Regions from separate parts of the Variovorax cryoconiti genome, predicted to be linked through region 2. Evidence: predicted binding sites of a transcription regulator. Region 2 holds the regulator's gene; each other region holds the start of a gene.

What was found. Region 2 encodes FNR, which switches genes on or off when oxygen is low (the NO sensors DNR and NnrR bind a similar motif). Its sites were predicted from a motif close to TTGATNNNNATCAA; they were not measured.
Region 1: the regulator FNR is predicted to act here: its motif matches at 6,383-6,396, upstream of ACSFA2_RS08610 (universal stress protein).
Region 3: the regulator FNR is predicted to act here: its motif matches at 6,307-6,320, upstream of ACSFA2_RS20970 (universal stress protein).

What each region holds. Positions count from the first base shown of each region.
Region 1 covers NZ_JBPJZI010000002.1:813,360-823,324, forward strand. The annotation lists gene rbbA (ribosome-associated ATPase/putative transporter RbbA) at 1-207, shown strand, start outside; gene ACSFA2_RS08590 (ABC transporter permease) at 204-1,331, shown strand; gene ACSFA2_RS08595 (bifunctional enoyl-CoA hydratase/phosphate acetyltransferase) at 1,372-2,781, shown strand; gene ACSFA2_RS08600 (copper-transporting P-type ATPase) at 2,808-5,021, shown strand; gene ACSFA2_RS08605 (acetate/propionate family kinase) at 5,008-6,270, shown strand; gene ACSFA2_RS08610 (universal stress protein) at 6,481-6,933, shown strand; gene ACSFA2_RS08615 (NAD(P)/FAD-dependent oxidoreductase) at 6,982-8,304, shown strand; gene ACSFA2_RS08620 (copper-binding protein) at 8,308-8,625, opposite strand; gene ACSFA2_RS08625 (cupredoxin domain-containing protein) at 8,652-9,146, opposite strand; gene ACSFA2_RS08630 (multicopper oxidase family protein) at 9,178-9,965, opposite strand, start outside.
Region 2 covers NZ_JBPJZI010000005.1:275,411-285,375, reverse strand. The annotation lists gene ACSFA2_RS15170 (IclR family transcriptional regulator) at 10-795, shown strand; gene ACSFA2_RS15165 (TRAP transporter substrate-binding protein) at 800-1,807, opposite strand; gene ACSFA2_RS15160 (sulfite exporter TauE/SafE family protein) at 1,897-2,610, opposite strand; gene hemN (oxygen-independent coproporphyrinogen III oxidase) at 2,618-3,991, opposite strand; gene fnr (fumarate/nitrate reduction transcriptional regulator Fnr) at 4,229-4,945, shown strand; gene ACSFA2_RS15145 (hypothetical protein) at 4,926-5,177, opposite strand; gene ACSFA2_RS15140 (FixH family protein) at 5,188-5,469, opposite strand; gene ccoG (cytochrome c oxidase accessory protein CcoG) at 5,488-6,942, opposite strand; gene ccoP (cytochrome-c oxidase, cbb3-type subunit III) at 6,968-7,885, opposite strand; gene ACSFA2_RS15125 (cbb3-type cytochrome oxidase subunit 3) at 7,896-8,033, opposite strand; gene ccoO (cytochrome-c oxidase, cbb3-type subunit II) at 8,051-8,686, opposite strand; gene ccoN (cytochrome-c oxidase, cbb3-type subunit I) at 8,708-9,965, opposite strand, start outside.
Region 3 covers NZ_JBPJZI010000010.1:14,406-24,370, forward strand. The annotation lists gene ACSFA2_RS20925 (TonB-dependent siderophore receptor) at 1-1,923, shown strand, start outside; tRNA gene ACSFA2_RS20930 (tRNA-Asn) at 1,992-2,067, shown strand; gene ACSFA2_RS20935 (hypothetical protein) at 2,202-2,435, opposite strand; gene ACSFA2_RS20940 (hypothetical protein) at 2,538-3,149, shown strand; gene ACSFA2_RS20945 (hypothetical protein) at 3,200-3,403, opposite strand; gene ACSFA2_RS20950 (hypothetical protein) at 3,563-3,712, opposite strand; gene ACSFA2_RS20955 (hypothetical protein) at 3,785-3,985, opposite strand; gene ACSFA2_RS20960 (alpha/beta hydrolase family protein) at 4,164-4,946, opposite strand; gene ACSFA2_RS20965 (DUF3182 family protein) at 4,943-6,115, opposite strand; gene ACSFA2_RS20970 (universal stress protein) at 6,379-6,909, shown strand; gene ACSFA2_RS20975 (BON domain-containing protein) at 6,956-7,609, shown strand; gene ACSFA2_RS20980 (TraR/DksA family transcriptional regulator) at 7,660-8,019, shown strand; gene ACSFA2_RS20985 (winged helix-turn-helix domain-containing protein) at 8,064-8,795, shown strand; gene ACSFA2_RS20990 (PAS domain S-box protein) at 8,811-9,965, shown strand, end outside.

The DNA.
Region 1 (9,965 bases), on a different contig from region 2:
CTGATCCATCCGGTGTCGTCGCTCGAAGGCGCCGGCCGCCTCATCGGCGAGCTCTATCCGGCCAGCTACATGTTCACGATCAGCCGCGGCGTGTTCAGCAAGGCGCTCGGCCTGTCGGATCTGCAGGCGAGCTTCTGGCCGCTGCTGGCCTCGGTGCCGGTGATCCTCGGCGTCGCCATCCTCCTCCTGAAAAAGCAGGAATCATGAAGCGGCACCTCGCCAACATCTACCGCCTGGGCGTCAAGGAGCTGTGGAGCCTGCTGCGCGATCCGGTCATGCTGATCCTGATCGCCTACACCTTCACGATCGCGGTCTACACCTCGGCCGCGGCGATGCCGGAGACGCTGAACAATGCAGCGATCGCCGTGGTCGACGAGGACGCCTCGCCGCTGTCGGCGCGCATCGTGTCGGCCTTCTATCCGCCGCTGTTCATGACGCCGCAGCTGATCACGCAGAAGGAGATGGACGCCGGCATGGACGCCGGCCGCTACACCTTCGTGCTGGTCATCCCGGCCGGGCTGCAGCGCGACGTGCTGGGCGGGCGCACGGCCGAACTGCAGCTCAACGTCGACGCGACGCGCATGAGCCAGGCCTTCACCGGCAGCGGCTACGTGCAGCAGGTCGTGCAGGGCGAGCTGGGGGAATTCGTGCAGCGCTACCGCGGCAGCACCCTGCTGCCGGTGGACCTGGCGCTGCGGGCACGCTTCAATCCGGGGCTGGAACAGGCCTGGTTCGGCGCGCTGATGGAGATCATCAACAACGTGACCATGGTGTCGATCATCCTGGCCGGCGCCGCGATCATCCGCGAACGCGAGCACGGCACCATCGAGCACCTGCTGGTCATGCCGGTGACGCCGGCCGAGATCATGCTGGCGAAGATCTGGTCGATGGGTGCGGTGGTGCTGGTCGCTGTCGCGCTGTCGCTGCAGTTCGTCGTGCGTGGGCTGCTGCACGTGCCGGTCGACGGCTCGGTACCGCTCTTCCTGGCTGGCGCCGCACTGTGCCTGTTCGCCACGACCTCGATGGGCATCTACCTTGCGACGCTGGCACGCAGCATGCCGCAGTTCGGCCTGCTGATGGTCCTCACGATGATGCCGCTGCAGATGCTCTCGGGGGGCATGACGCCGCGCGAGAGCATGCCGGAGGTCGTGCAGACGGTGATGCTGCTGGCGCCGACCACCCACTTCGTCGAACTGGGCCAGGCCATCCTGTACCGCGGCGCCGGGATCGATGTCGTCTGGAAACCCTTCGTCTGGCTGCTGTTCATCGGCGGTGCGCTGTTCGCACTGTCGTTGCAGCGCTTCCGCAAGACCATCGCGCTGATGGCATGAATGAAACCCACCGTCGGCGCCTTGGCGCCCAGGAGTCCGCATGAGCCCCTTGCAAGACCTCGCCATCGTCCGCAATCGAACCTTCGACGAGATCGCCGTCGGTGACAGCGCCAGCATCGAGCGCACGCTGACGGCCGAGGACATCCAGCTGTTCGCGGTGATGTCCGGCGACGTCAATCCCGCGCACCTCGATGCCGAGTACGCGGCGTCCACCCGATTCCACGGCGTGATCGCGCATGGCATGTGGGGCGGGGCGCTGATCTCGGCCGTCCTCGGCACGCGCCTGCCGGGGCCCGGCACGGTCTACCTCGCCCAGACGCTGAAATTCCTGCGTCCGGTGCGGGTCGGCGACACGTTGACCGTCCGTGTGTGCGTGAGCACGCGCGACGAGGCGAGGAAGCGGCTCACGCTGGCCTGCGGCTGCACCAACCAGCAGGGGGAGGCCGTGATCGAAGGGGAAGCCACGGTGCTCGCGCCGACCGAGCGCATCGAACGCGCTGCCACCACCCTGCCCGAGGTGCGTTTGCGCACGGCCGACGGATTGCCGCGGCTGCTGGCGCACGTGCGGCCACTGGCGGCGATTCGTGTCGCCGTGGTCCACCCCTGCGATGCGCTGAGCCTGGGCGGCGCGCTCGACGCCCGGGCCGCCGGCCTGATCGTGCCGGTGCTGGTGGGGCCGCGCGCCCGGCTGCTGGCCGTGGCGGACGAGGCCGGCCTGGACCTCGCGGGCATCGACATCGACGACGTGCCGCACAGCCATGCGGCCGCGGCGCGTGCCGTCGAGATGGCCGGCAAGGGCGAGGTCGAGGCGCTGATGAAAGGCAGCCTGCACACCGACGAATTGATGGGCGCCGTGCTGGCCGCCGGCGCGGGGCTGCGCACCGCGCGGCGGCTGTCGCACTGCTACCTGATGCAGACGCCGGCGTACCCGCGGCCCTTCATCCTCACCGACGCGGCGATCAACATCGCGCCAACGCTTTCGGAGAAGGCCGACATCGTGCGCAACGCCATCGACCTGGCGCATGCCATCGGCGTGGCCGTGCCGCGCGTGGCCATCCTGGCGGCGGTAGAAACGGTCAACCCGGCCATGCCCGCCACGCTCGATGCCGCCGCGCTGTGCAAGATGGCCGACCGAGGTCAGATCGTCGGCGGCGTGCTCGACGGGCCGCTGGCGTTCGACAACGCGGTCTCGATCGCCGCCGCGCGCGTCAAGGGCATCCGCTCCGAGGTGGCCGGCCAGGCCGACGTGCTGGTGGTGCCCGACCTGGAAAGCGGCAACATGCTGGCCAAGCAGCTCGAGTACATGGGCGATGCGGCAACGGCCGGCATCGTGATGGGAGCGAAGGTGCCCATCGTGCTGACCAGCCGCGCCGATTCGCGCGAGACGCGCATCGCCTCGTGCGCCATCGCGCTGATGCTGGCGCATCGCTACCGCAGCGCGCGCCCCTGAATGCGCACCGCCAACCGAGGAGCATCGTGAACCACCCACCCCCCCGCCCGTCGCACCCGGCCGCTGCGCCCACGCCGGGCACGGTCTACGTCTGCCCGATGCACCCGGAGATCCGCCGCGACCGTCCGGGCCACTGCCCCAAGTGCGGCATGGCGCTGGAACCCGAGTTGCCCCGCCTGGAGGACGACAACCCCGAATTGCGCGACTTCTCCCGGCGCTTCTGGTGGACCCTGCCGCTGACGCTCGTCGTCTTCGTGCTCGCGATGGCCGGGCACCGGCTTCGTCTCATGGACATGGTGACGCAGAGCTGGGTCGAACTGGTCCTGTCGCTGCCGGTGGTGCTGTGGGCCGGTGGGCCCTTCTTCGTGCGCGGGTGGCAATCGGTGGTCCACCGCAGTCTGAACATGTGGACGCTGATCAGCCTCGGCACGGGCGCGGCCTTCGTCTACAGCGTGGTGGCCACGGTGGCGCCCGGCTGGTTCCCCGAATCCTTCGTCGCCATGGGCCGCGTGGCCGTCTACTTCGAGGCCGCGGCGGTCATCATCTCGCTGACCCTGCTCGGCCAGCTGCTCGAACTCCAGGCGCGCTCGCAGACCTCGGCGGCCATCAAGTCGCTGCTTGGCCTGGCTCCCAAGACCGCACGCCGCCTGCGCGACGACGGTACCGAGGAAGACGTGCCGCTGGCCCAGGTGCATGTCGGCGACCGGCTGCGCGTGCGCCCGGGCGAGAAGGTGCCGGTGGACGGCGTCGTGGCGCAGGGCACCAGCGCCGTCGACGAATCGATGCTCACCGGCGAACCCCTGCCCGTGAGCAAACGCCCCGGCGACCGGCTCATCGGCGCCACGCTGAATACCGGCGGCGCGTTGGTGATGCGCGCGGAGAAGGTGGGCAGCGCCACCGTGCTGTCACAGATCGTGCAGATGGTGGCGCAGGCCCAGCGCTCGCGTGCGCCGATGCAGCGCATGGCCGACGAGGTCGCCGGCTGGTTCGTGATGGCAGTGGTGACCATCGCCGCGCTGAGCTTCTTCGCGTGGGGCCTGTTCGGGCCGGAGCCGCGCTGGGTGTTCGGGCTGATCAACGCCGTTTCGGTGCTGATCATCGCCTGCCCCTGCGCGCTGGGGCTGGCCACGCCGATGTCCATCATGGTGGCCACCGGGCGCGGCGCCACGCAGGGCATCCTGTTCCGCGACGCGGCGGCCATCGAGAACCTGCGCAAGGTGGACACGCTGATCGTCGACAAGACCGGCACGTTGACCGAGGGCCGCCCGGCCTTCCACCGCGCGGTGCCGGCCGAAGGCTTCGAGGCCGACGAGGTGCTGCGCCTGGCGGCCAGCCTCGACCAGGGCAGCGAACATCCGCTGGCGGCGGCCATCGTGCAGGCCGCCCGCGAGCGCGGCCTGGCGCTGGACACGCCCGAAGGCTTCGACTCCGGCTCCGGCATCGGCGTGCAGGGCAGCGTCGGGGGGCGCCGGCTGGTGTTGGGCAACACGGTGCTCATGGCCCAGGGCCAGGTGGTGGTCGATGCGCTGCTGCCGCAGGCGGAGGCGCTGCGCGCCGAGGGCGCGAGCGTGATGTTCCTTGCCGTCGATGGACGGCTGGCCGGGCTGCTGGCGGTGTCCGACCCGGTCAAGGCCAGTACGCCCGAGGCCCTGGCCACGCTGCGTGCGGCGGGCCTGCGCATCGTGATGGCCACCGGCGACGGCCTCACCACCGCGCGCTCGGTCGCCGCGCGCCTGGGCATCGACGAGGTCCACGGCGAAGTGCAGCCGGCCGACAAGCTCGCGCTGGTCGAGCGCCTGCAGCGCGAAGGCCGTGTCGTCGCGATGGCCGGCGACGGCATCAACGATGCGCCGGCCCTGGCCCGTGCCGACGTCGGCATCGCGATGGGCACCGGCACCGACGTGGCGATGAACAGCGCGCAGCTCACGCTGGTCAAGGGCGACCTGCGCGGCATTGCAGCCGCCCGCGCGCTGTCGCAGGCCACCGTCGCCAACATGCGCCAGAACCTGGCGTTCGCGCTGGTCTACAACGGCCTGGGCGTGCCGCTGGCCGCCGGGCTGCTGTATCCGTGGACCGGCTGGCTGCTCTCGCCGATGGTGGCGGCGCTGGCCATGAGCCTCAGTTCGACGTCGGTGGTCGGCAATGCGTTGCGCCTGCGCGGCCGGCACGGCGCCGCCAGTCATGCGGCGCCGCCAGCCGGCGCACCGGCTTCTTCCGAGCATGGCCATGGCAGTCACTGACACACGGCACCCCGCCGATGCCCCGACGCCGACGGGCCGCCTGGTCCTGGTGCTCAACTGCGGCTCGTCGAGCATCAAGTTCGCGCTGTTCGATGCCGGCCTGTCGCCGCTGCCGCGCGTGCCGGCCTGGAACGGCAAGGTGCAGGACGTTGGTGGTCCGGCACCGACCTATGGTGAGACCGGCATCGCACCGGTGCCGGTCGCCCTCGACGCACAGCAGCCCTATCACGCGGCACTGGCGCACATCCGCGAGCGCGTGACCGCTCGGCTGGCCGGCCGCCCGCTGGCGGCGGTGGCGCACCGCGTGGTGCATGGCGGCAGCCAATACGCGGCGCCGGTGCGCATCGATGCCGCGGTGCTGGCCGACCTGCGGGCCTTCGTTCCCCTGGCGCCCCTGCACCAGCCGTTTGCGCTGGAGGCGATGGCCGCGCTGCTGGGGTCGGAGCCGGCACTGCCGCAGGTCGCCTGCTTCGACACGGCGTTCCACCACACCTTGCCCGCCGTCGAGCAGATGCTGCCGCTGCCGTACGCCGCGTGGGAACGGGGGCTGCGCCGCTACGGCTTCCATGGCCTGTCGTACGAATACCTGTCGGTGGCCTTGCCCGAGCGGCATGGCGAGCGCGCGCGTGGCCGAACGATCGTCGCGCATCTGGGCAGCGGCGCGAGCCTGTGCGCCATGCAGGGCCTGCGCAGCGTTGCCACGACGATGGGCTTCTCCGCCCTCGACGGGGTGATGATGGGCACGCGCACCGGGGCGCTGGACCCGGGCGTCGTGCTCTACCTGATGGAGGTCGAGCAACGCACCGTGGCGCAGGTCGGGCATCTGCTGTACCACGAGTCGGGCCTGCTGGGCGTGTCGGGCGTCTCGTCGGAGCCGCGTGTGCTGCTGGCCGCCGAAGGCCGCGACGACGAGGTCGGCGAGCGCGTGCGTGCCGCGCTGGCGCTGTACGTCCGCCGCATCGTGCGCGAGATCGGCGCGCTGGTGGCGGTGCTCGGCGGGCTGGACCTGCTGGTCTTCACGGCGGGTGTGGGCGAGCACAGCGTGGCGATCCGCGAGCGCATCTGCGCGGCCCTCGGCTACCTCGGTCTGGTGCTGGACGATGCGGCCAACGCGCGCCACGCGCCCTGGATCTCTGCCGCCGACAGCCGCGTGGGCGTGGCGGTGGAGCCGACCAACGAGGAGTGGATCGCCGCGCGCGATGCCGCGGCGCTGCTGTTCTGCGCCCGCGCCAACGGATCGTTCGACTGACGCCGTCGACACACCGTGCGGCCCTGGCGCCGCCGAGGTGGAAGTAGAACTGGTCGGCCAGGACGCAAGCCTCGTTGCCGTCTCCCAGGTTCGGGAGGCCGAGCGGGTGGACTTGATCGCCATCAAGGGCGCGTCGAGGCGCGGCACCTAGAGTGGTGGCGAACCCCCCCTTCATCCATCGCCGCATCCCGGCCTATCGAGTTCTCCGCCATGTACCGAAAGATCCTGGTCCCCATCGATGGCAGCACGACCTCGCAGCGCGCGCTGACCGAGGCCGCGCAGCTGGCGCAGCTCTGCGGCGCGTCGCTCGTGGTGCTCCACATCGTCGACGACGCTGCACATGTCAATGGCTTCGAGCGCCCGGCGGTCTACCTCCAGGAGATCCGCCCGCACTTCCTCGCGGCCGGCCAGGCGCTGCTCGACGCCGCGAAGGCCGGGTTGATCGCGACGTCAGTCGCGGTCGAGACCGTGCTGGTCGAGTGCTGCGGCGACCGGGTCTCCGAGCGCATCGTGGCGCATGCCGTGAAGTCCGGCGCTGACCTGATCGTGCTCGGCACGCACGGCCGGCGCGGGGTCGACCGCCTGCTCATCGGCAGCGACGCCGAACAGGTCGTGCGTCTGGCACCGGTGCCCGTGCTGCTGGTGCGTGCCCTGCGCGACTGAGGTTCAGCGCACCGGTTCGATCGTCGATCGCCACGTACGATCGGCGTGATGCAGGTACGTGAACATTCAGAGCGCCATCGATCCCCGGAAGCCGGGCGCCATGTCGCCGTCATCGGCGCCGGTGCGGTCGGCAGTGCAACCGCCATCGAAGCCCTGCGCGCGGGACTGCGCGTCACCGTGATCGAGCCCGGCGAGCCCGGCGCCGAGCACGCCACCAGCTACGGCAATGCCGGCTGGCTGTCCTCCCATTCGGTCGTGCCGCCGGCCTTGCCGGGCGCCTGGCGCAAGGTGCCGGGCTGGCTGGCCGACCCGCTCGGTCCGCTGGCGGTGCGCTGGCGCCACCTGCCGCGTGCTGCGCCCTGGCTGCTGCGCTATCTGCTGTCGGGGGGGACCGAGGCACGGGTGCAGCGCACCGCCGATGCCTTGCGCACCTTGCTCGTCGATGCGCCGCAGCTGCACCAGCACCTCGCGCGCGAAGCCGGCGTGCCGCAGCTGATCGAACACCGCGGGCTGCTGCACGTCTATCGCTCGCAGGCCGAGTTCATGGGCGATGCGCTGGGGTGGCGCGTGCGCGAGCGCACGGGGGTGCGCTGGGTGCAGTGGGATGCGGCGCAACTGCGCGCGCACGAGCCCGACCTCGACGAGCGCTACACGCTGGGCATCTTCGTGGCGGAGGCCGGGCACTGCCGGGATCCGGGCGCCTACGTGGCGGCACTCGCGCGCCATACCGGGCGGCTGGGCGCACAGCACGTGGTGGCGCGCGCCACGGGCTTCCGCATCGAGGGCGGCCGGCTGCGGGGCGTGCGGACCGACCAGGGCGAGATCGCCTGCGACGCGGCGGCCATCTGCGCCGGCGCGCACTCGGCCGGGCTCGCGCGTGCGGCGGGCTCGCCGGTGCCGCTGGAGTCGGAGCGCGGCTACCACGTGATGGTCGGCGCGCCCGGGGTCGGTCCGCGCACGCCGATGATGGCGGCCGATGGCAAGTTGATCGCGCACTGGATGGACGGCGGCCTGCGCGCCGCGGGCCAGGTGGAGATCGGCGGGCTCGATGCGGCGCCCGACTGGCGCCGTGCCGACATCCTGTATCGCCACCTGCGCTCGATGTTCCCTGCCTTGCCGCGCGACGTACAGGTCGCCGGCGTGCGCCACTGGTTGGGCCATCGGCCGAGCATGCCCGACGGCCTGCCCTGCATCGGGCCGGCGGCTGCGACGCCCGACGTGGTGCTGGCCTTCGGCCACGGCCATGTCGGGCTGGGCGGTTCGGCCCGCACCGGCCGGCTGGCGGCGCAGCTGCTCGCCGGCCAGACGCCGGAGACGCCGCTGGCGCCCTTCGACCCGCAGCGCTTCGGCCGCAGGGGCGCCGCGGCTTGAGGCTCAGTTCGCCGGCTCGATCGTCATCACCGTGAGCGCGCCGTCGACCTTGTCGGCGGTGAACCGCACCTTGTCGCCCGCCTGAACCTGCGTGAGCAGGGCGGGCTCCTTCACGCGGAACACCATCGTCATCGGGCTCATGTCGATGTTGGGAATCTCGCCATGGCGCAGCGTGATCTTCTGCTGCTCGGTGTCGACCTTGCGCACCTCGCCGTCGACCAGGGGCAACGGCGCCTGGGCGAAGGCGGCGAGGGGCAGGGTGGCCAGGCCGAAGGCGAGCGGGGCGAAGGGCGTATGGCGCAGAAGTGTGCGTCTTTTCATGAGGGACTCCCTATCGATCGGCGGGTTCATCGGGCGGGCAGCACACGCACGCGCCCGGCCATGCCGAGTTCGTAGTGGTCGCCGACCAGGCAGGCGAAGTCGAAGTCGCCGGGACGGTTGAAGCGCCACACCAGCTCGCCCGTGCGGCCGGCTTTCACATGCGCCATCCACGGGTCGTCGTGCTCCATGGTCGGGTGCTTCTTCATTTGCTCGGCGTGCGCGTCGATGGTCGCGCGGGTGCCGAGCACCAGTTCGTGCAGTTCCTTGCCGCGGTTGCGCAGGCGCAGGCGAACGGTGTCGCCTTCGCGCAGTTCGATCACCGATGGGGTAAAGCGCATGTCGTCGGTCATGGCGATGTCGATGGTGCGGCGCACGGCCCGGGCTTCGCCGGCGATGCCCCAGGCCTGCTGTTCGGGCGGCAGCGCGGCCTGCGCGGCACGGGGCGTGTGCGCTTCATGCGCCAGGACAAAGGCCGGCGCTGCGAGCAGGGCACTGGCGACGAGGGTTCGGAAGAGCTTCATGTGGAATCTTTCGAGAAGAAGTGAGGAGGGTTCAATGCGCGTGGCCGCCATGGCCGGAGGGCTTGCGCACGCTGGCGTCAGGAGCTCCCACGGAGGGCGGCACAGCCGGCGACGTTGCGGGCGGCGCGCTGTCCCCGGGCACCGCGCGCGCCACCGTGCCGGCCGGGTGCCTGAACCAGCCGGGGTCGCGGTAGTCGCCGGGCCGCTGGTCGCGTCGCACCTTCAGCAGCGTGAACATGCCGCCCATCTCGGCGGGGCCGAAGGGGCCCTGGCCGGCCATCATCGGCAAGGTGTTGTCGGGCAGCGGCATCTCCATCGCGCCCATGTCGGCCATGCCCTTGTCGCCCATCACCATGTAGTCGGGCACCAGCTTCTGGATCTTCTCGGCGATGCCGCGGTGGTCGACGCCGATCATGGTCGGCACGTCGTGGCCCATCGGCCCCATCGTGTGATGGCTCTTGTGGCAGTGCAGCGCCCAGTCGCCTTCCTCGTCGGCGATGAACTCGACCTGGCGCATCTGGCCGACCGCCACGTCGGTCGTCACCTCGGGCCAGCGTGCCGTCTTCGGCACCGGGCCGCCGTCGGTGCCGGTCACCTCGAACTCGTGGCCGTGCAGGTGGATCGGGTGGTTCGTCATCGTGAGGTTGCCCACGCGGATGCGCACCCGGTCGCCGCGGCGCACGTTGAGCGAGTCGATGCCGGGGAACACGCGGCTGTTGAAGGCCCAGGTGTTGAAGTCGGTCATGGTGTTGACCTTGGGCGTCGCACTGCCGGGTTCGACGTCGAAGCTGCCAAGCAGGAAGCAGAAGTCGCGCTGCA
Region 2 (9,965 bases):
CCATTCGCGATGAGCAGCATCCTCGAGCGCAGCTTCAAAGTCCTGGAGCACCTGGCCGCCCACCCGCAAGGCAAGGCGCTGTCCATCCTCGCCTCCGAGCTCGAGATGCCCCTGAGCGCCACGCACCGGCTGCTCGCGGAACTGGTCCGCTGCGGCTATGTGCGGCAGGACCAGAGCCACGGCGACTACATGCTGACGATCAAACTGGTGTCGCTCGGCCTCGGCTTTCTGAGTTCCAGCGGCATCGTCGATGTCGCGCAGCCGCTGCTCGACCGGCTGGCCGCCGAATCGGGCGAGCTGGTGCGGCTCGCGGTGGTCGACGGCGACGCCCTCACCTTCGTCGCCAAGTCGCAGGGCGCGACGCGCGGGTTGCGCTACGACCCCGACATGGGGCTGTCGGTCAACCTGTCGTGCAGTTCGGCCGGCCATGCGTGGCTGTCGACGATGCGTGACGAGCAGGCGCTCGAACTGGTCGCGGCCCAGGGCTTCGGCCGGCCGGAGGATTTCGGCCCGCGCGCCGTCACCTCGGTGAAGGCGCTGCTGGGCTATCTCAAGGCGGCCCGCCAGCGCGGCTACAGCATGATCGTGGAGGTGTTCGCGCCTGCGATGACGGCCATGGCGGCGCCCATCCAGACGCCCGACGGCAGCGTCATCGGCGTGGTCACCATCGCCGGCCCGATGGTGCGGCTGACCGAAGAGCGGATGGTTGCCCTGGCGCCGGCGCTGCTCGACACCACGCGCCAGCTCGCGCAGGCCAGCGGCGCGTCGCCGCTGCTGAAGAAGCGCGCCGCCTGACGCCTTACTTGCGCAGCTTGGCGAGCTCGGCCTCGAGGTCCTTGAGCGTCGTCTCGCCCACGCTCGCGCTGTACTTCGCGATCACCGGCCTGATCTTCGCCTGCAGCTTGGCCTGCTCGTCCGTCGGCAGTTCGGTGACCTGCATGCCGGCCTTCTTGAGTGCATCGAGCTGGGTGGCGGCAAGCTCGCGCGACACGGTGCGCTGGTAGCGGCCGGCCTCGGTCGCCGCGCCCTGGAGGATCTGCCGCTCGGCCGCACTCATGGCGTCCCACAGCTTTTTGCTCACGATCACCGACTGCGGGTTGTACTGGTGATGGGTCAGCGCCAGGTGCTTCTGCACCTCGGCGAACTTGTTGGCGAGGATCACGCTGACCGGGTTCTCCTGCCCATCGACCGCACGCTGCTCGAGCGCGGCGTACAGCTCCGGAAAAGCCAGGGGTGTCGGGTTGGCGTCGAGCGCCTTGACCCAGTCGATGTTGATCGGGTTCGGGATCACGCGCAGCTTGAGGCCCGCGATGTCCTCCACCTTGCGGATGGGGCGCCTGCTGTTGGTCAGGTCGCGAAAACCCAGCTCCCAGTACGCCAGCCCGATGATGCCCCGGTCTGCCAGCTTGGCGTGCAGAGCCGTCCCGAACGGGCCGTCGACCACCGCATCGACCTCGCGCGCATTGGCGAACAGGAAGGGAAAGTCGTAGATCGCGAACTCCTTGACCTGCGCGGCCAGGATGCCCGAATTGAGCACCGTCATCTCGACCGTGCCGCCCTGCACCGCCGACACCGTCTGCGCGTCGCCGCCCAGCACGCCGCCGGGGAACAGGGTCACCTTGATCTTTCCGCCCGATTGGGCGGCGACGATCTCGGCGAACTTCTCCGCGCCCATGACGGCCGGATGGCCCTTGGGGTTCTGCAGGCCGAGCTTGAGGGTGCGCTCCTTGATGTCCTGCGCCGATGCGGCACCGATGGCACAGACCGCAAGGGCCGCAGCCACCGTGCGGATGAAAGAAAGTCTCATGGGTCGTGTCTCCTCGAAAAGGACGACCAATGTACGGACCCGCCCCGCAGCGCCTCAGCGGGTTTGTACCCACCGAGCGACGTCGGCGCCTAGACGCACCAGATCGCGATCTGCTGGCTCAGGTCATGCCACACGGCCTGCAGCGCCACGGCCGCGAGCAAGGCGCCCGCGATGCGCGTGCCCCCTTCGCGGCGCACGGGGCCGATGCCGTTGCGCAGGTGCCGCCACAGCCAGGGGGCCAGCAAGAGCCATACGCTGCTGCCGAGCGCGAAGGCGGCCATGACGGCCGCGCCCTCCAGCGGCCCGTTGCCGAGCGCGGCGAGCATCAGCGCGGAGTACAACAACCCGCAGGGCATGCCGACCCAGAGCGCGCCCGTGGCCAGCACGCGCCACGACGAGCCGGCCAGCGGCTTGAGCCCACGCGCCAGCCATCGGCCCACACCATGCGTCCACAGCGGCTGCCGGCCCGACACGGCCAGCACGAGCCCCCACGCGAACACGAAGACGTGCATCAGCAGCCACAGTGGCCGAAGCGCAGCGACCTGCTCGCTGGCCAGCGCCAGGCTCTGCACGGCGATGGCGGCGATGGCGCCGCCGAGCGCATAGCCGGCCGCGCGGCCTGCGTGGAAAGCGAGTGCGGCCGGCACGGTCGGGGTGGCCGCGGGCAGCGCCGCCACCCCGCCGCCCGGCGGCGGCCGCACGATGCGGATCACGCCGGCGCACGCCGCACCGCACATGGCGACGCAATGCGGCCCGCCGGCCAGGCCCATCAGGAGTGCGGTGCCGACAAGGGCGGTCTGCATGGCGGACCTAGATGATTCTTGAAAAGCGCGTGCGGTTGCGGTCGGCCTGCAGGTAGCGGTCGAACACCATCGCGATGGCACGCACGAAGAACCAGCCGGTCGGCGTCACCTCGATCTCGTGCTCGCCGAGGGTCACCAGACCCTGCGCGGCCAGCGGCTCGAGTGCTTCGAGCTCGGCGGCGAAGTGCCGGCGGAAGTCGATCAGGTGCGCCAGCGCGATCGACTCGAAGTTCACCTGCCCCTGGCACATCAACGCCATGATCACCGAGCGCCGCAGCACGTCGTCGCGCGACAGCGCCAGGCCGCGCACCACCGGCAGGCGACCCTGGTCGAGCAGGTCGTAGTACTCCTCCAGCGTCTTCGCGTTCTGGCTGTAGGTGGCGCCGACGCGGCCGATGGCTGACACGCCCAGCGCCACCAGGTCGCAGTCAGGCTGCGTGCTGTAGCCCTGGAAGTTGCGGTGCAACCGGCCCTGCCGCTTGGCGATGGCCAGCGCGTCGGTCGGCAGCGCGAAATGGTCCATGCCGATGTAGACATAGCCGGCCGCGGTGAGTGCGGCGATCGAGCGCGACAGCATGTCGACCTTGGTCGCCGCGTCGGGCAGCTCGGCCGCCTCGATGCGGCGCTGCGGCTTGAAGCGCTCCGGCAGGTGGGCATAGGCATAGAGCGCGATGCGGTCGGGCCGCAGGTCGCAGATCTGCGCCAGCGTGCGGTCGAAGGAGGCGGCGGTCTGCTTCGGCAGGCCGTAGATCAGGTCGACGTTGATGGACATGAAGCCAAGACGCCGCGCCGCCGCCATCAGGTCGAACACCTGCGCCGCAGGCTGGATGCGGTGCACCGCCTTCTGCACCGCAGGGTCGAAGTCCTGCACGCCGAAGCTCAGGCGGTTGAAGCCCATCGCCGCCAGCTTCTCGAGCCGGCCCTCGTCGATGGTGCGCGGGTCGATCTCGATCGAGTACTCGCCGTCGGGCGCCAGCACGAAGGCGCTGCGCAGGATGTCCATGAGGCGGCCGAGGCTGGCGTCGTCCAGGAAGGTCGGCGTACCGCCCCCCAGGTGCAGCTGGCTCACCAGCGCGCCACGCCCGAGTTGCGCCACCTGCAAATCGACCTCGCGCGCCAGATAGCGCAGGTAGTCGTCGGCGCGCTCGTGGTGCTTGGTGACGATCTTGTTGCAGGCGCAGAAATAGCACAGCGACGCGCAGAACGGCACGTGCACGTAGAGCGACAGCGGCAGCGCCCGGGCGCTGGTGCCCATGCGGCGCTGGCGCAGCGCCTGCGCGTAGTCGTCGCTGCCGAAGGCTTCGACAAAGCGGTCCGCGGTCGGGTACGAGGTGTAGCGCGGGCCGGCAACATCGAAGCGCTTCAGGGTCGCCGGCGTCATGGTGGGTGCGGCGGGTGCGGCAGACGGGGGAACCAACTGCAGCCGGCTCGGCGCGGCGGATTCGGTAAGGAGGGTGGATGGCATGGTGATGGGGCGCGGAGGGCTCGTCGACTGTGCCGCCAACCGGGCCCTTCTTCATTGACGCCCGTCAAGCCTGCGCACCCACGGCTCGCGAACAATTCCCTCAAACCACCGACGCGTCGGCAGCGCCCTCCCCGCCTGCCTCGCCCGCAGCCCATGACCCCCGAAACCATCAAAGTCGCCTGTTCCAACTGCAACCTGCGCGAGCTGTGCATGCCGATCGGCCTGCAGCCCGCCGACCTGAAGCGCATCGACGAGATCGTCGCCACGCGCCGCAAGGTGAAGCGGCGCGAGACCTTGTTCCACAACGGCGAGCGCTTCACCTCGCTCTACGCCATCCGCACCGGCGTCTTCAAGACCCGCGTGACCTCGGAGGACGGCCGCGACCAGGTCACCGGCTTCCAGATGGCGGGCGAAATCATCGGCCTGGACGGCATCGTGAACGACCACCACACCTGCGACGCGGTGGCACTGGAAGACGCGGAAGTCTGCGTGATGCCCTTCGACCGCATCGAGGAACTCTCGCGCGAGGTGACGGCTCTGCAGCGGCATGTGCACCAGATCATGAGCCGCGAGATCGTGCGCGAGCACGGCGTGATGTTGCTGCTGGGCAGCATGCGTGCCGAGGAGCGTCTCGCGGCCTTCCTGCTGAACCTGGTGCAGCGCCTGCACGCGCGCGGCTTCTCGCAGTCGGAGCTGGTGCTGCGCATGACGCGCGAGGAGATCGGCAGCTACCTTGGCCTCAAGCTCGAGACGGTGAGCCGCACGCTGTCGAAGTTCGTCGAGGACGGCATCGTCGCGGTGCAGCAGCGCCATGTGCGCATCGTCGACGCCGACAAGCTGCGCCGGTTGGTCAACGCGCCGGCGTGTTGACCTCGCGCCGCGACATCGCGAGCAGCGCGGTCAGCGCGCTCGAGCCCATCGCCAACAGCCAGAAGACGAAGAAGCTCGCGGTGTAGAGCCCCTGGCGCGACAGCGGCAGCGGCTCGCCGCGCCAGTGCACGTCGCTCGGGTCGACCATGGCGAACACCAGCATCTCGACCACGCAGGCCAGCAGGAACGAGGGCCAGAGGATCCAGGCCAGGCGGCGAATGCGGCGTTTCATCGCGGCCGTCTCAGCGCTTGGGCAAGGGCACGTCGTCGCTGGGCGTGGCGGCATGGTTGCGTCCTGCCTGGGCCGGCATCAGCTTCTTGTCGGCCAGCGTCTTGTTGATCTCGATGCCCTGGCGGTAGTAGTCCGCAGACACCACCGGGTCGGGCGTGCGGATGGCCAGCCACAGCGTGGCGAACCCGGCCACCACGACGATCGCCGGGCCGGCGATCACCATCCAGACGAGCGGGAACTTCCACCATGGCTCGGCTGGCTCGGCGGGTGTCTTCGATGCAAGGGCATTCATGGGTTTGTCTCCTGTAGTTCAGCGCGGAACGAGAAAGATGGCCTTCTCCGACACGTGGGCGCCGCCGTCGGCCGCCCGCACGTCGAAATACACGGGGTGCGAGCCCGAGGGCGCGGCACCGTACGGCAGCTGCAGGCGCACCGCGACCCAGCGCGATTCGGCAGGCTGGACCTCGACCGAATCGCCAGCGGCGACCGTGAGGCCTTCGAGGCCGCTGGCCGCAATGGCATAGCGCTGCGGCCTTTCCGTCGCGTTCATGACCTGCAGGCGGTACACGTTCTCCAGCATGCCGCCCTCGACGATGCGCGCAAGCGAAGCGCGGTCGCGCACCACGTCGACCTTCAGCGGCGTGCGCACCACCAGGCTCGCGAGCAGGCCGATGCACAGCGCCGCCAGCACGCCCGTGTAGACGAGCACGCGCGGGCGGATCACGCGCGCCACCACCTGGCGCGCCGACCAGCGCGCGGCCAGGCCGTTCTGCGTGGCGTAGCGGATCAGGCCGCGCGGGTAGTCCATCTTGTCCATCACGGTGTTGCAAGCGTCCACGCACAGGCCGCAGCCGATGCATTCGTACTGCAGGCCGTCGCGGATGTCGATGCCGGTCGGGCATACCTGCACGCACAGCGTGCAGTCGATGCAGTCGCCCAGGCCATTGCGCTCGTGCTGCTTGCCGCGGGCGCCGCGCGGCTCGCCGCGGGCGGTGTCGTAGCTGACGATGAGCGTGTCGCGGTCGAACATCGCGCTCTGGAAGCGCGCGTACGGGCACATGTACTTGCAGACCTGCTCGCGCATGAAACCCGCGTTGCCATAGGTCGCGAAGCCGTAGAAGAAGGCCCAGAACACCTCCCACGAGCCCATCTGCGTCTGCAGGAAGGCCATGCCGAGGTCACGGATGGGCGTGAAGTAGCCGACGAAGGTGAAGCCGGTCCACATCGCGATGCCCAGCCACACCACGTGCTTGAAGGTTTTCTTGACGCCCTTCTCCATCGACAGCGCGCCCTTGTCCAGCCGCATGCGCGCGCTGCGGGCGCCCTCGATCTTCTCTTCGACCCACATGAAGATTTCGGTGTAGACCGTCTGCGGGCAGGCGTAGCCGCACCACAGGCGGCCCGCCACGGCGGTGAAGAGAAAGAGCGACAGCGCCGAGATGATGAGCAGCCCTGTGAGGTAGATCAGGTCCTGCGGATAGAGCACCAGCCCGAAGATGTAGAAGCGCCGCGCGGCCAGGTCGAACAACACCATCTGCCGCTCGCCCCAGTCGATCCACGGCAGCCCGTAGAACACGATCTGCGTGATGAACACCATGGCCCAGCGCCAGCGCGCGAACACGCCCTGGATGCTGCGCGCATAGATCTTCTTGTGCGCTTCGTAGAGGCCGACGCCCTCGCCCTCTGCCGGGGCGATGGGAATCACCTTGCGCGGCGTGGCGGATGCCGGTGCGGGCGCTGGTGCGGGTCGTGGGGAGGCGGCCATGAAGGCAGACGCTGGACGGCCGCGCTCAGCGCGACGCCGTCTGCGGGGCGTTCGACAGGCCCCAGACGTAGGAGGCCAGCACGTGGATCTGCGCCTCGGTCAGCCGCTCCTGCTGGGCCGGCATCTGGTTGGTCTTGCCGGTGTTGATGATCGAGATGATCGCGTCCTGCCCGTAGCCGTGCAGCCAGATGCGGTCCGACAGGTTGGGCGCACCCAGTGCGGGGGTTCCGCCGCCGGTCATGCCGTGGCAGGCCGCGCAGGCGGTGAATTTGGCTTTCCCCAGGCCGGCGCGCACCGAGTCGTGCGGGCTGCCCGACAGGCTCAGCACGTAGTTGGCGACGTTCTTCACGTCATCCGGCGTGCCCACGGCCGCCGCCATCGGCGGCATCACGCCGATGCGACCGAGCGTGATCGACTCCTGGATCTTGGCCGGGTCACCGCCATGCAGCCAGTCGCCGTCGCTCAGGTTCGGGAAGCCCTTGCTGCCGCGCGCGTCCGAGCCGTGGCACTGCGCACAGTTGTTCAGGAACAGCCGCTCGCCGATCGCCATGGCCTGCGGGTCGCGCGCCATCTGGTCCGCCGGCATCGCGGCGAACTTCGCATACACCGGCGCCAGTTCGGCGTTGGCCTTGGCGATCTCTTTTTCGTACTCGCCGGTCGTGCTCCAGCCGAGCTGGCCCTGCATGCTGCCCAGGCCCGGGTAGGCCACGAGGTAGCCGAGGCCAAACACGATGGTCAGCACGAACAGGCCCACCCACCAGCGCGGCAGCGGGTTGTTCATCTCGCGCAGGTCTTCGTCCCAGACGTGGCCGGTGGTGTTGTCGCCACCGATGGGCGCACGCGTCCGGTTGGTGATCCACAACAGGAGTGCGCAGGCTGCGATGCTGAGCAGGGAGATGACGGTGACGTAGTGCGACCAGAAGCCGCTGATGAAATCGCTCATGATGTTCGCTTCAGTCCTGTTCGAAGGGCAACTGCGCGGCTTCGTCGAAGCCCGCGCGATTGCGGCGCGCGAAGGCCCACACCAGGATGCCGATGAAGGTGGCGAAAGAGGCCAGCGTGGCCGCGATGCGAAGGGTGGTGATGTCCATGGTTCGCTCTGTTCCCGTTACTTGAGTGCCAGGCCGAGGGACTGCAGGTACGCCACCAGGGCGTCCATCTCGGTCTTGCCGGCCACGGCCTCTTTGGCGCCGGCAATCTGTTCGTCGGTGTAGGGCACGCCCACGCGCCGCAGTGCCGTCATGTGGGTGCCGATGCTGGCCGCGTCGGCCGGCGAGGTGTCGAGCCAGGTGTAGGCCGGCATGTTCGACTCGGGCACCAGGTCGCGCGGGTTGTTCAGGTGGATGCGGTGCCACTCGTCGCTGTACTTGCCGCCCACGCGGTGCAGGTCGGGCCCGGTGCGCTTGCTGCCCCACTGGAAGGGGTGGTCGTAGACGAACTCGCCCGCCACCGAGTAGTGGCCGTAGCGCAGCGTTTCCGCGCGGAAGGGGCGGATCATCTGCGAGTGGCAGTTGTAGCAACCCTCACGGGTGTAGATGTCGCGGCCGACCAGCTGCAGCGGCTCGAGCGGTTTCACGCCGGTCACGGCCTCGGTGGTCGACTTCTGGAAGAACAGCGGAACGATCTCCACCAGGCCGCCGACGGCGATCACCAGCAGGATCAGCACGATCATCAGGAAGTTGTTGGTCTCGATCTTCTCGTGGGAGAAGCCGGTCTTGCCGGTCTTGGGTGCGTTGGAACTCATGGTGTGCTTTTTTTCAGGCGTTCAGGCATGGACCAGTGCGGGGATCGGCGCGCGCACCGAGCGGCCGGCGACGACCGTCATGGCGACGTTCCAGGCCATGACCAGCATGCCGCCCAGGTACAGCAGGCCGCCGAGCAGACGCACCACGTAGTACGGATAGGTGGCTTTCACGCCTTCGACGAAGGTGTAGGTGAGCGTGCCGTCGGCGTTGATGGCGCGCCACATCAGGCCCTGCATCACGCCGGCGATCCACATCGCGGCGATGTAGAGCACGATGCCGATGGTCGACATCCAGAAATGGAACTCGATCGCCTTGATGCTGTGCATCTCGGTGCGGCCCCACAGGCGCGGGATCAGGTAGTAGAGCGAGCCCATCGTGATCAGGCCGACCCAGCCGAGGGCGCCGGCATGTACGTGGCCGACGGTCCAGTCGGTGTAGTGGCTCAGGGCATTGACCGTCTTGATGGACATCATCGGCCCCTCGAAGGTGGCCATGCCGTAGAAGGACAGCGCGACGATCAGGAAGCGAAGGATCGGGTCGGTGCGCAGCTTGTGCCAGGCGCCCGACAGCGTCATCACACCGTTGATCATCCCGCCCCAGCTGGGCGCCAGGAGGATCAGCGAGAACACCATGCCGATGGATTGCGTCCAGTCGGGCAGCGCGGTGTAGTGCAGGTGGTGCGGGCCGGCCCACATGTATGTGAAGATCAGCGCCCAGAAGTGGACGATGGAGAGCCGGTACGAGTACACCGGCCGACCGGCCTGCTTGGGGATGTAGTAGTACATCATCCCGAGGAAGCCCGCGGTGAGGAAGAAGCCCACCGCGTTGTGGCCGTACCACCACTGCACCATCGCGTCCTGCACGCCGGCGTAGGCCGAATAGCTCTTCATCCAGCCGGCCGGGATGGCCGCGCTGTTGACGATGTGCAGCAATGCCACCGCGATGATGAAGGAGCCGTAGAACCAGTTGGCCACGTAGATGTGGCGCACCTTGCGCATCGCGATGGTGCCGAAGAACACGATCGCGTAGGCCACCCACACCGCCGTGATCAGGAGGTCGATCGGCCATTCGAGCTCGGCGTATTCCTTGCCGCTGGTGTAGCCCATCGGCAGGCTGATGGCCGCGGCCACGATCACGATCTGCCAGCCCCAGAACACGAAGGACGCCAGCGCTGGCGCGAACAGCCGGACCTGGCAGGTGCGCTGCACCACGTGGAAGCTGGTCGCCATCAGCGCGCAGCCGCCGAAGGCGAAGATCACGGCGTTGGTGTGCAGCGGG
Region 3 (9,965 bases), on a different contig from region 2:
CAGGCCAGCGGCGCGCGTCGACTCGCCGACCTCACGCAGTTCGACCCGTCGGTGACCGACGCGTACAACTCGGCCGGCTACTGGGACTACCTGACGGTGCGCGGCTTCGTGCTGGACAACCGCTTCAACTACCGCCGCGAGGGCCTGCCGATCAGCGCCGAGACGGCGATCCCGCTCGACAACAAGGAGCGCATCGAGATCCTGCGCGGCACCAGCGGCATCCAGGCTGGCACCAGCGCGCCGGGCGGCCTGGTCAACTACGTCGTGAAGCGGCCGACCGAGCAGGACCTGCGCGAGGTGCGCACCGAGGTGTCGGGCCGCGGCAGCGTGCTCGGTGCGGTCGACCTGGGCGGGCGCTTCGGCGAGGACCGCCAGTTCGGCTACCGATTGAACGTCGCGGCCGAAGACCTCAAGCCGCGCACCTATGCGCTCGACGGCGAGCGTCATCTGTTTTCGCTGGCGGCCGATTGGCGCCTCACGCGCGACTCGGTGTTCGAGGCCGAGATCGAATACAGCAAGAAGCGCCAGCCGAGCCAGAACGGCTTCAGCCTGCTGGGCAACACGCTGCCGGCGCCGGTCGACCCGCGCATCAACCTCAACAACCAGCCCTGGTCGCAGCCGTCGGTGTTCGAAGGGCTGACCGGCACGCTGCGCTTCACACAGGCGATCAACGCCGACTGGCGCTGGAGCGCGCAGGTCGGGCAGCAGCGACTGAAAAGCGACGACCGGCTGGCCTACGCCTTCGGCTGCGGCGCCGAAGGCAACTACGACCGCTATTGCTCCGACGGCACCTTCGACGTCTACGACTTCCGCAGCGAGGACGAGCGCCGCACGCAGACCGCGGGCAACCTCAGCCTCAAGGGCAACGTGATGACCGGCAGCGTGCGGCACGACCTGACGGTGGGCCTGCTCGCGACCCGCGTGCGCAACCGCTTCCAGGACCAGGCCTACAACTACGTGGGCACCGGCAACGTGTGGGGCACGGCGATCGTGCCGGCCGACCCGGCGCTGACCGATGCCAACACCAACCGCGACGAGCGCTCGACCGAGTTGTCGGTGCAGGACGCGATCCGCTGGAACGACCGCTTCACCACATGGCTGGGCGTGCGCCACACACGCCTGGACCGCGACAGCGTGCGCACCGACGGGTCGCGCCCCACCGGCTACAAGGACGGCCTCACGACGCCCTGGGTCGCCGTCAGCTACGCGCTGCAGCCGGGGCTCATGGCCTATGCCAGCTGGGGCGAAGGCGTGGAGTCGCAGGTCGTGCCGAACAAGGTCTCGCAGTACAGCAACGCCGGCGAAGCACTGCCGGCGCTGACATCGCGGCAACGCGAAGTGGGGTTGAAGGGCACGGTGGGAACGTTCAACTGGCAAGCCGCGTTCTTCGACATCTCGCGACCGGTGACCAACGTCGACACCTGCAACAACACCGGTGCGTCATGTACCGGCCAGTACGACGGCCAGGCCGAACACCGCGGCCTCGAACTCAACGGTGACTGGACGCAGGGCCCGTGGCGCCTCGCGGGCGGCATGACCTTGATCGACGCGAAGCGCAGCGGCAGCGAAGACACGGCGATCAATGGCCAGCGCCCGACCAACGTACCGCGGCAAGTGCTGCGGGCGCAGGCCGCCTACCGCATCGCCGCCGTGCCCGGCCTCGAATTGCAAGGCCAGATGTCGCACGAGGGCCGCCGCAATGTTCTGCCGGATGGATCGATCACCTTGCCTTCATGGACGCGCTTCGATGCGGCGCTGCGCTACGACACCAAGATCAGCGGCGTCGCCACGCGGTGGACCTTCGGCATCGAGAACATCGCCGACAAGCGTTACTGGAAAGAATCGCCTTACCAGTACGGTCACGTGTACCTCTTTCCCGGTGCGCCGCGAACACTGCGACTCGCCGTCACGGCCGCGTTGTGAAAACTCTGCAGCACGACACCCGCCCTCTTCAAAAGGCCCAAAAAACCACGCTATAATCTGAGGCTTGTTCCTCGATAGCTCAGTTGGTAGAGCGCCGGACTGTTAATCCGTAGGTCCCTGGTTCGAGCCCAGGTCGAGGAGCCAAAATTAGCCGCAAGGCGACTGAATGCCCCGCTATTCACGTAGCGGGGCATTTTCATTTTCGGCGTCTGATTCGAGCAAACACTTGGTGTGCCCAGTCTCCGTACGCAGCGCACGACGGTCGCGCCGGATATCTCTTAGATCCACCGCGCCGAATAGGTCGGACTGGTGTCGCGCACCCGCTCCTTGCCGCATTCCTGGCACACGTAGATCTCCAGTGCGCCCGCCGCGCGCTTGTTCAATGCCTCGGCCCATGGCTTGGCGCTCAACAGTCGAAGGGCCGCATGCGGCGGCGTGTCGCGGGCCGAGTGCTGCACGAGTTCTACGCACAGCGGACATGAACTCGGCGTCTGGGGAGCTTCGGGGGACATGAGGGGCTCGATCACGTGGTCTGCCCCGCCGACATGGCGGGATATGCGCGAATGCTAACGGCTCGACGATGAGTACCTTGGTTCGCATCGATGGCATATTGCGTGAAATACGCCCGTTTTCAGGAACACAAAGGTATTCATTTGTGGCTTCTTCGGGTTTCAATAGAGGCCTCTGTCCGAATCCGAATGACCACCATGTCCGATGCCTCGAACCCCTTCACTTTCGAGTACTCCCTCGGCGCGTTCGAGGTCACGGCCTGCGACCTGGTGGTCACGACGCCGCAATCACGCGACCCGATGGCCGACGAAACGGTACGGAAGGTTTTGACGCTGCTGAAGGAGCAGCACGGCACCGACGCGGCATTCGTCGCCGAACTGCATGATGAATCGCTGATGGAGCCAGCGCCGGTCATGTCGCCACGCGGCGGATTCCATGACGACGCGACGGGTGATGTCTACGTGCTGGCAGTCTGCCTGCAGGTGTTCGGCCCCTTCGAGCGATGCTTCATCCGTGTTCCGGTGCTGCTGGCCGATGGCCGAAACTACGGCACGCTCTATGCACCTTGCAAGGGCCTGACCGAAGAAGAGCGCCGGCGCGATGCCGCTCTGGTCGAGATGACCGCCCAGCTCACAGCGCGTCTGGTCGATGCGCGCCGTGTGCCGGCGCGTTCCAAAGCCGTGAGCGAAGCCCAGCCGCAACCACAGTACGCCTGAAATGCGCAGTGCCCTGACCGGGCCGACGCCTCTGCGGCAGTACGCTCAGCTCAGAAGCCGCCCATAAAGGTCGACGGCTCGCCAGCCCCCTCGGCCGCGGCAAAACGGGCCGACTCCTCGTCGCCGGGCTCGTTGGAGAACACAAGCGTTGCAAGCGCCAGGGCGAAGCACACCAGGATGGCAACAAAGCCAAAGCTGTAGACCAGCGCGGCCATCGCCAACGGGCCCAGAAGGAGTGCGATGAGTTTGTACATGTCCGCATCATTGCGGACAACTCGAGAAACCCTCTGTGATCAATGTCACAGATGACTGCGCGTCCTACGTCCGCCTACACAGTTGCTCGTCCATGCGACTCGGCTCATAAGTCCAAAGACCTACAAATTCACCGGCAGCGCACAGTCACGGGCGGAGAGTCAATCCGGCTCGTCCAGGATGGCGATGGTGGTCTCGACACGCTCAGCCATCTTCTCTTCGAGATGTCCCCATCCACGGTAGGTCGGCACGATCGTGAGCCACCCGATACCGATCACGCAGAACAACGCCACGAACAGTTCGACATCCATCGCTGCCTTACGTTTCCCTCTTCGAAGAGAGGCGAATTCTAAGCACCGGAGACCCTGATTTCGTCCGAAATGTCAGCGCTGTTCAAGCCGTCTCACGACGCCCAGACCGGAGAACCACGCGTCGATGGGGGTGTTGTGGCTTCGCTCGCCCATTTCACGGGGGCGGAAACAGAGCAGCTCACCAGGCATCGTGACTGCCTCGAGCAAGACATAGTGAAACTCGCCTTCTTCCAGCTCGTTCACACTCAATGCCAATCGTCCAGAACCCGTCATGCTGCCTCCGGTGAATCTTCGATGACAGGTTTGTAGCCGCTGACCTCGCCAAGGCCGAGGGACTTTTCCGCGCTTCTGCCTCGCCATCCCATGCGCCCCCATGTTTAGGACACACTTCGTGACACATTCCCGCAACGGGTCGCCTTGCCAAGCTCCCTGGCGGGTGATATTGCCCCGCTCACGCCGGCCTGGCCGGCAAGGGTCGACCCCCACCTGCGGCTGGATGGCCGCGCGCACCCATGGTCATTTCGGTCATCCACGAGACGAGCAACATGCCATATGACTGCCGCCACTCCTCCTTCGACAGCGCATGGTCGGCGTCCGAGATGACACGGTAGGTGACCGAACGCACACGTTTGAAGGCCGCCATGTAGTTTTCGATCACCGGATGCGGCACGGTCTTGTCGTGCTCGGACTCCACGATGAGCGCATCCCCACGGAAGGCCGCACAGGCCCCGAGCGCGCGGTTGTCGGCGGCGCCCACCGGCATGCGACGGTAGGTGGCCAAGTCGTCCCGGTCCAGCTTGCCTTTGGGCACGTCCCAGTCCCCGTCCCGGTAGAGCGCCGGCGCACGCAACGCCAGCCAGCGCACCGGCCGCAGCGAGCTCACGATGGCCCCCAGGTAGCCGCCGTAGCTGCTGCCCACGATGGCAATCGACTCCGGGTCGACGGTCGGGTGGCTGACCAGCACGTCGTACGCCGCCAGCACATCGCGCAGGTTGTCTTCGCGCGTGACCTCCTGACGCTGTGCGACATGGCGCGCATGACCACGCAGGTCGAAGGTCAGACACACACAGCCCAACGCGGCGATCTGGTGCGCGCGGCGGATGTACTGCTCCTGGTTGCCGTCCCAGCCATGCACCAGCAGAACGCCGGGCACCGTCATGGAGGATGCGACGAGGGTGCCGGCAATGTGTTGGCCGTCAACGGCAATGTCGACGGTGTTGTGTCGGGTGTTCAGCATGCCGGGTCGATCAGCGTGTACTTGGTGAGCCTGCCGACGTCCGGCACCTCGCCCTGGTAATAGACCAAGGCGTCCGGCGGCAGGGGCGCCGGATCGCCGTGAACCTCGACGCAGCGCGCATGGACGCGGTCGCGCTCCGGATGGCGATGGAAAAGCTCGAGCGCAGCGAGTTCGGCGCCCGTCGCGCCGCCCACGCGCCACGACTGCTCCAGCACGCCCGAGCGCCACTGACCGAGCGGGCCACGGCCGCGCGCGACGTCGTAGTTCAGCCGGGAGGTGAAGAATCCGGGAAAGCACTCGGCCACCGCGTCGTGATAGAGCCGGGCCTGGTCGATCGCCAGGCGCACGTCGAAGGGCGGCCTGGTCGCCAGCAAGGCGTCGAAGCCGCCGCGCACCAGCCACAGGTCCGACCCGCCGTAAACCTCGTTCCCGTGCCGGTCACGCGTCAGGTATTGAGTGCCATGGTAGGTCGCGGTGAGCCCGCCCACAACGACCTGCCCGACGCTGAAGGTGACGGGGTCCGTGAGATTTTCTTCCAGCACCACGCCATGCGCGCTGAGTTCGACCTCGTCCATCTCGGCCAGACACTGCCGCAATGCCTCTGTGTCGGTCACGACTTGCTGCCCGCGCCCACCCGTCGCCCGCACGGGCTTGATGCGCACGGCCCCCAGGCGCAGCAGCGCACCGCCCGCGGCGCATGCGTCGTCCCGCGAGAAGGCGGTGAAGCCCGTGAGCACCGCGCCAGCCACGTGAGCGGCGAACTCGTTCGACCAGCCGACGGGGCGCGCCGCATCCGGCCGCACCAGCGGATGGGTGATGGCCTTGGTCAATACGAAGGGATACGGCACCACACCACCGAAGAGATCATGCGGCCCCGTGATGCCCAGTGACTGCGCCTCGCGCAGGTCGGACAGCGTGTCGTTCGGCACGAAGTACAGCGGGCGCGCATAGGACTCTCCAGGAACATACTCACCCCCGAAATCCAGCCCCTTGAGCGCCGCGATGCGCTCTGCGAAGGCAAGACGCGTCGCGCACTCATGCACGCTGGCGTAGGCATGGTCGTCCCGCGACAGGGCGACAACGCAGCCGTCGTGCTGCGCCGCACGGGTGCCGGCGGAGACGACGGGATCGCCGACAGCGGCGACGAGGATGGCATCACGGGTCATGGTCGAGGCTCCGGTGGAGGGCGAGACGGTCGTTCCGCGCTCGCACCAGGGTTCGAGAAAAAGCGTTGTGAACGCCGCGGCGTGCGCTGGCACCACCATCGTCGACGGACCGGCCACCCCTGTCTGTCGGAATGCGCCTGCACATGGACCCGTGTGCGCCAGCCCCCTTGGGCTTCGTCCCCCTCGGGAGCTTGACGCACGTCAAGCCTTCGGCAACGCCAGACTTCCATACTGGCTGCCTTCCCTCACCACGGAGCGTCTCTATGTACCAACGAATCCTGGTTCCCGTCGACGGCAGTCCGACGTCCGATCGCGGTCTGCAAGAAGCCATCCGCCTTGCGCGCCTCACCAACGGCAAGCTGCGATTGATCCATGTGGTGGACGACCTGTCCTTCGCGCTCGCCATGGACGCCTACGCCGGCTACTCGGGCGACTGGATGAGCGCCCTGCGCGACGGCGGCCGCAAGGTGCTCGAGGACGCGAAGTCCCAGGTCACCGCCGCCGGCCTGGAGGCCGAGACGGTGCTCTACGACAGCGTCGAAGGTCGCGTGCATGAACTCACCGTGTCCGAAGCCAAGACCTGGCCGGCCGACGTGATCGTCATCGGCACGCACGGCCGCCGCGGCGTCGGCCGTCTGGTCCTGGGCAGCAGCGCGGAATACGTGCTGCGTCTGTCGCCGGTGCCGGTGCTGCTCGTGCGCACCGCCGAAGCACCGACAGAACCCGTGCGCGAGACGGCCGACGAAAAGCCGCTGCGCGTTCACCTGCCCAGCGGCGCGCTGTCCATCGAATAGCCGCGCCATTCGACCGACCTCACTTCGACACACCCCGGGAGACCGTATGAAAGCCGATGCACAACTCCAGCATGACGTCATGGCCGAACTCGAGTGGGACCCGGCCATCCAGGCCACGACGGTCGGCGTGATCGTCAAGGACGGTGTGGTGACCCTCACCGGTCAGCTGGCCAGTCACGCAGAGAAAGAGGCCGCCGAACGCGCGGCGCAACGGGTCCGGGGCGTCAAGGCGCTGGCCATCGACCTCCGCGTCAAGCTGCCTGCCGATGCCGAGCGCAGCGACGCCGACATCGCTCTGGCGGCCGAGCGCGGCCTGATGTGGCATGTGCTCGTTCCGAAGGACAAGGTGCGGGTGCTGGTTGACAACGGCTGGATCACGCTCGGCGGCGAAGTCGAATGGCGCTACCAGCGTCAGGCGGCCGAAAGCGCCGTGTGCCACCTGATGGGGGTGACCGGCGTCACCAACGCCATCCACATCCGGCCGCGGCTCGACCCGCACGATGTCGAGAAGAGCATCCACGACGCGCTGGCGCGCCAGGCGGACCGGCAGGCGAATCACGTGCAGGTCGGGGTACGCGGATCCGAGGTCACGCTGCGCGGCGTCGTGCATTCGTGGACCGAGCGCGCCGCCATTCAGGGCGCAGCCTGGTCGGCCCCCGGCGTGACCGCGGTGCTCAACGAGCTCATCGTCGAAGCGTGAAAGGCCGCGCCCACCGGCCCCCGCTGCCCCCATCGCTCAGGACCCGAACCATGAAATCCCTCAGCCCCTCCGACCTCGTCAGTCTCGCCGACCAGCTCGAAACGATGCGCCGGAAGGCGCTCGACGAGCTCCGCGAGGTCGACGTGCCTGCGTCACTCGCCCCCGAAGTGCGCGACCGCGCCGACGAAGCCGAGACCGAGCGTGTCGACGACATACGCATGGCCGAAGCGGCCATCGACCGCGCCACCGTGCGCGACATCGCGCTCGCGGAGCACCGCATGAGCACGGGCGACTACGGCATGTGCATCGATTGCGGCGAGGGCATCCCGCGCGCCAGGCTGTTCGCGCAGCCCACGGCCGTGCGCTGCGCGAGCTGCCAGACCGCGTTCGAGGCGCACTCGCCCCACTGAGTCCCGGTTGGCAGAAGGTCACGCGCAGGCGCTAACATGCCGCCGTGACCTCTCCCCTCCACCTGGCCGTCCTCGACGACGAAGAAGACATCACCCGGCTGCTGGCCACCTATCTGCAGGGGCACGGCTTTCGCGTCAGCCAGTTGCACCGTGGCCGCGACCTGCTCGCCCTGATGCCACACGACCCCCCGGTGCTGGTGCTGCTGGACCTGGGACTGCCTGGCGAGGACGGCTTCGTCATCGCCCGGCAACTGCGCGAACACTGGCAATGCGGCCTGGTGATCGTCACCGGGCGCGGCGACGCGGTCGACAAGGTGGTGGGCCTGGAGGTGGGCGCGGACGACTACGTCACCAAGCCCTTCGACCTGCGCGAGCTGCTGGCCCGCATCAAGGCGGTGTTGCGCCGCATCGTGCCGGCACCGACGCCCGCGAGTGCAGCGACACCGGCAACGACTTCCTCGACCAAGCGCTTCGAGGGTTGGCAACTCGACATCGCGGCACGACGACTGACCGCGCCGCAGGGCCATGAGGTCGTGCTGACCAGTGGCGAGTTCGACCTGCTTCAGGCCTTGAGCGACGCGCCGGGACGGGTGCTTTCGCGCGACTACCTGCTGGAACGCACCCGGGGGCGCGATGGCGGCCCGTTCGACCGGACCATCGACGTGCAGATCGGACGCTTGCGCCGCAAGCTCGAAAGCGATGCCGACAGCCCGCAACTCATCAAGTCGGTACGCGGCGCGGGCTACCTGTTCGCGCCGCGGGTCGACACGGCCTGAACGTCCGCGCCCGCCATGGAACACATTCCCTTGCGCTTCGATGCCGAGGACGGCAAGGTCTTCCGCTCGATCTTCGCGGCCTACCCCGACGCGCTGCTGCTGGTCAATGCCCAGGGCACGATCGTCCTGGCCAACCCCTTTGCCGTCGATCTCCTGGGCTACAGCGGCGACGCGCTGATCGGCCTGCCGGTCGAGGCGCTCGTGCCCGACGCGGTGCGCCCGCGCCACGCGGCCTACCGCCATGCCTACGGCGAGCAGCCACGCTCCCGCCCCATGGGCACCCAGATGGACCTGGTCGCCCGGCGACGCGACGGCTCCGAAGTGCGGGTCGAGATCGCCCTGAGCCCCCTGCACGACCACGGCCTGCCCTATGTGGTGGCCGCCATTCGCGACGTTGGCAGCTACCCGCGCGTGCGGCAGGCATTGCAGCGTGCGCGCTATGCGGAACAACTGGCGCACTTCGGTCGACTCGCCGTCGATGCGCGCGACACCCAGGCGCTGCTCGCGCAGGTGCCGGCCATGGCCGCAGAAGCGCTCGAGGCCGATGCGGCCATGGTGCTGCTGCTCGAGCCCGACGGGCTGACCTTTCGCATCGCTGCCGGTGGGGGGCTCACGGCGGACAAGTCCGCCGGCCAGGCCGTGCCCGTGGATGTGGTCGAGCTCGCCGCCCGCGTGGTCGCCACCGGGGGTACCGCACGGTCGGGCCCTTGCAGCGACGCCGACACCGGCCACTTTCTGGCCGTGCCGCTGTCCGATCGCGGCCGGACGATCGGTGCGCTGGCGGTGCGCTGCGCATCGCTGCAGCACCTGGGCGACGACGAGCTGCGCTTTCTCGACTCGCTCGCCAGCCTGCTGGCGACGCTGCTGCAGCGTGAAAAAAGCGAAGAGGCCCTGAACCACGCCCAACGACTGGAAACCGTGGGCCAGCTCACCGGCGGCATCGCGCACGACTTCAACAACCTGCTGACGGTGATCTCCGGCAACCTGCAGGTGCTGGAAGAGCTGCCCGGCTACGCGGCCGAGCCGATGGTGCAGCAGCTGCTCGGTGCGGCCACGCGCGCCGCGCGCCGCGGTGCCGAACTCACCGGCAAGCTGCTCGCCTTCTCGCGCCGCCAGGTGCTGCAGCCAACGGTGATCGACGCCGCCGCCCTGCTGCACTCGCTGGGCGAC